2 regions of the Priestia sp. 179-F W1.4 NHS genome follow, and region 2 is predicted to be linked to the other one. Evidence: riboswitches for the same ligand, from Rfam matches in the RefSeq annotation. Region 2 holds a riboswitch; the other holds the start of a gene.

Region 1 (2,202 bases), on a different contig from region 2:
CTACTTGTTTGGCATTTTCAGGCGTGATGCCACCGATTCCTACAATTGGAAAGTCAATATTCTGGTTTCGCACTTCTTCAATTAATTTTGTACCTTGCACTGCTTTTGCGTCTTTTTTTGTAGAAGTAGGAAAAACAGGTCCCATTCCTACATAATCCGCCCCATCTTTTATCGCTTGCTGCAGCTCTTGTATATTATGAACAGAGACGCCAACAATTCCTTTTCCTATTTTTTCTCGAACAATATGAGCTTTTTCATCTTCTTGTCCAATATGAACGCCATCCGCTTGTAAACGGATCGCTAAGTCAAGGTCATCGTTCACAACAAAAGGAACGTTGTGCTGCTGACAAATTTGCTGAAGTTCCTTCGCCAGCTGATATTTCGCTTCTCCTTTTAGGGCACCTTCGCCTTTTTCACGGAACTGAAACACGGTAACCCCGCCTTCAATTGCTTCTTTCAACACTTCTTTCGGATCTTTTGTACAGTTATTGCTGCCCATTATAAAATAAACTTTCAGCAGCTTTTTAATTTCTTCGTTTGTCATTTTCCCGCTCCTTTTAACGTTGATGTACTCTTGCATATGATTCAATATCCTGTCCAGATAAAAGATGAAGCTGATTTAACAGCTCAATTTGAAAGCTCCCCGGCCCTTCTTCACCTTTTTTCGCTGCGGCGATTTCACCTGCCACTCCGTAAAAACTTAAAGCAGCAACGCTTGCCTCGACATATTCTTTTTCTACAGCCGCGAAAGCTCCTATAATTGATGTCAGCAGACATCCAGTACCCGTCACCTTCGTAAATAACGGGTGACCGTTGTCTACTGTATACGTTGTGTTTCCATCGGTGATCACATCTTGTTTCCCCGTAATAACAATCACTGTATCTAATTTGTTCGCTGCTTTCTCAGCAAGTTCAATGACGTCTCCTTGCCCTTCTAATGAATCAACGCCTTTAATGAGCCATGACTCGCCTACTACATTCGCAACTTCAGCAGCGTTACCGCGAATAACGGCAATATTTAATTCTTCTACAAGCTGACGTGCCACTTCTGTACGAAACGTTGTCGCTCCGGCTCCTACAGGATCGAAAATAACCGGCACGCCGTTTTCATTTGCTGATTTTCCTGCTATTCTCATCGCTTCTACTTCTTGAGCCGTCAGTGTACCCATATTTAAGACAAGCGCTCCGGCGATTCGAGCCATGTCAGCCACTTCTTCCTTCGCATAAGCCATAACAGGTGACGCTCCTAGGGCAAGCAGTCCATTTGCTGTAAAATTGGTTACCACAACATTCGTAATATTATGAACAAGCGGACTTGTATCTCTTACTTTTTCTAATTGAGCTGAAATTTTACTAATATCCATGTTCTCTCACTCTTTTCATTTAGTTTTAACACTGCAAAAAAAAGACAAAAAAGCACCTTGCATGCGCAAAGTGCTTTGGTATGTACTCACATTCCCTGCGCTGGCATTATCCAACAGGTTCAAATGGTCAACAGGCGCCCCTGTACTCTCAGCCTGCCCCGCGCAAGCTCCCATACTATTCTTGTTACGTTTAAAGTTTACTATTAACCTTTTTTATTTGCAACCATTTCACTGTTTTGCCCATAAAATAAAGCTTCGCTATAGGCTGAGTGGTGTTGTAAATCTTACAGCTTTACTAAAAGCATCATTAAAAGACCTCCAGTAAACTACTGGAGGTCTTCTATTCCCTAAAAATTCTATCATTTTTCCTTCTCGTTATTTCTCTTGAATCGCTTGATTTCTCACAGCTGTTTTTCGGTCCTTCCCTGCTCTTAAAGATAAAAGAAAACAAAGCTGCAGTACAAGTGCAGCTGATACGTACGGGTAATTAATGTTTATATCAAAAAGAAAGCCTGCTACAACAGGTCCAATAATATTACCAAGACTTGTATAAGCAGAATTTAGTCCGGCTACATACCCTTGGTCGTCTTGTGCCATCATCGACATTTGCGTGCTGATTGCCGGACGTAAAATATCTGTTGCTAAAAAGACGATAAATGTCACAACAATAATAAGCCAGTACGTGTGCACAAATAGTGTAAGTAAAATAAAAAGTCCCGTCATCATCAAGCAAAACGAAATCACTCTTTTTTCACCGAACTTATTTAAAATCCAGCCAAAAATCGTAACCTGCACAACAGCCCCTGCAATAGAGCCAAACGTAATAACAAACGCAATA
Region 2 (2,202 bases):
TCTGGAGAGAGCCCGGGTTCTAACAAACGCGCTTCTTTTACATCGATCCATCTTACATCTTTGTCCCACCGGTGGTGCTGAGCGGCTTTTTTCTTTAATACGTGTGCATCTTCTTCTGTTACAGCGACTTTTAATAAGCCTTTTTGAATGAGCTCTACGTCGATAGCCGTTTTTTCTTTTAGTTCCTTCACCAGTTCAGGAAACATGCTTCTGCTCTTAATAGCAAGGTCTAAAAGAGGACCTTCTTCATCAATTTCAGCTTGAGCACCTAAAATACCAGCGGCTGCACTTGAAGCTTCACAACCAACTTGATTGCGTTCAAGAATAGCTACTGACGCTCCTTGTTTTGACAAATGATAAGCGATAGAAGAGCTGATTATACCTCCTCCGATTAACAGTACATCATAATGCTGCTTCATTTTCTCCACCTCCAGATGTCCATATATGAGAATATTGTTTAATCGCTTTCAGGGGATCTTGCGCAAGCATGACACCAGACATCACGGCTATACCGTGTGCTCCTGTTTGAAGTACCTCTTTGGCATTTACAGGTGTAATTCCTCCAATGGCAATAACCGGTATCTGCACAGCGTCTACTACTTCTTTTAGTGCCGCTATCCCTCGACTTTTTAATTCTTTTTTTGAATGTGTTGAATAAATATGTCCGTATAAAATGTAGTGAGCACCATCTTTTTCAGCTTCTAAAGCCTCTTCCACAGAGTGAACTGACTTTCCAACAATAAGAGAAGGAAATGCGTCTATAACAAACGAAACGTCTAAACTATGATAGGCAAGCTGTACACCTTTTGCTTTTAAAGCATGCGCTACATCAACTCGGTCATTCACAATAATTTTAGAGCGACAAAATGGTAGGCTTTCTAGTAAACATTGAATCTGCTTTGCCGTTTTCTTTTTTTCTCTAATATGAATGGCGCCCGCAAAAGGCGCGATAGCCGTTAAAATTTTTTGAAGCTCTTCGATTGGCTGCTTATCTGTTGTAATGACATGAAATTTAGGAATATCCACATGATCGAAACCTTTCCATTCAGAATAAAGAGAAATTTCAATCACTTCATCTTGTGCAGAGGGCTTTATTACATACAAAAAACCACTCTACAACGTAGAGTGGTTAGCATGCATCGTTATGTAAACATGATCGCCACTTCCCTACGCTGGTCCAAACCAGATCAGGTTCAAAGGGTCCGAAATACATCCGTCTCAGCTTCAAAAAGCTCCCCTAGTGATTGCTATTTATTGATTTTGTTTTTGCACTTAAAATTATAACACAACTAGATGTAAATACAATATCTCTTTATGCTCTTACGGCTCTCTTCCTTTTATAGATGTATCTTTTAAGCTTCTTTACTAAGAGGCCCGGCGCACCGAATCATTCTGCTTTTTATATAGTTAGTAATCGGTATAGTCGTCAAATTCTTCTTTGTCTTTTTCCTTTTTCCGATCCCATATAAACAGCAGGAGTAACATAATAAAAGTTAGAATATAAAAACCGTAAAAAATAAATGCCGCCACAACATTTATAAATAAAAATAAAAAACCAATGATCTGACCTGCAACAGCTACAATCAACAAAATGTATTTCCAAACTTCTGCTTTTCTATCCATTCTCTACTTCTCCGTCTTTTTGTTTTTCCCTACTAGAAACGTTCTCTTTACTTATAATAAAAACGTTCCTGCCAGTAAACCGACTGTAAATAAACCAACTGTTCCAAATGCTGAAATCCCCACGTACGCCAACATTTTCCGATAAGATTTTTCCCGAATTAACTGTACGGTTTCCACACTAAACGTTGAAAAAGTGGTAAAGGCACCAAAAAACCCAATGCCAATCATTAAAAATATTGAATCATCATAAGCATGACTCGGAACCTTTCCATAATAACTACCGTAAAAAAGACCAAGCCCAAACGCCCCGAGCAAGTTTACAAACAGCATTGAGACTGGAAAAGGAGGGTTTGAAACTGTTTTTGTAACTTTTAAACCCAAAAGATAACGGCATATTCCTCCAGCTGCCCCGCCAAGTGCCAAGCTCACTATGCTCATTTACTTCACCTCATGTACTTTCACTAAATTTTTCCCTGCCGCTTCACCGCATAGATAGCCTGCTAAAGCAAGAAGGATTCCACCTACTAAAGAGACAATGACATAAATGGCTCCCCAAAATAAATGGTGCTGAGTGAGAGA

The links. Region 2 has a riboswitch for thiamine pyrophosphate ahead of ACH0CI_RS24020 (thiamine phosphate synthase). Riboswitches for the same ligand answer to the same signal wherever they lie in the genome.
Region 1: it holds a riboswitch for thiamine pyrophosphate, as region 2 does, so the genes downstream of both, thiM (hydroxyethylthiazole kinase) here and ACH0CI_RS24020 (thiamine phosphate synthase) in region 2, are expected to answer to the same signal.

Annotation. Positions count from the first base shown of each region.
Region 1 is NZ_JBIQFF010000003.1:337,754-339,955, reverse strand. It holds gene thiE (thiamine phosphate synthase) at 1-544, opposite strand, end outside; gene thiM (hydroxyethylthiazole kinase) at 558-1,364, opposite strand; TPP riboswitch at 1,440-1,548, opposite strand; gene ACH0CI_RS16920 (MFS transporter) at 1,740-2,202, opposite strand, start outside.
Region 2 is NZ_JBIQFF010000008.1:62,342-64,543, forward strand. It holds gene thiO (glycine oxidase ThiO) at 1-419, opposite strand, end outside; gene ACH0CI_RS24020 (thiamine phosphate synthase) at 403-1,026, opposite strand; TPP riboswitch at 1,148-1,249, opposite strand; gene ACH0CI_RS24025 (hypothetical protein) at 1,408-1,623, opposite strand; gene crcB (fluoride efflux transporter CrcB) at 1,675-2,061, opposite strand; gene ACH0CI_RS24035 (fluoride efflux transporter FluC) at 2,062-2,202, opposite strand, start outside.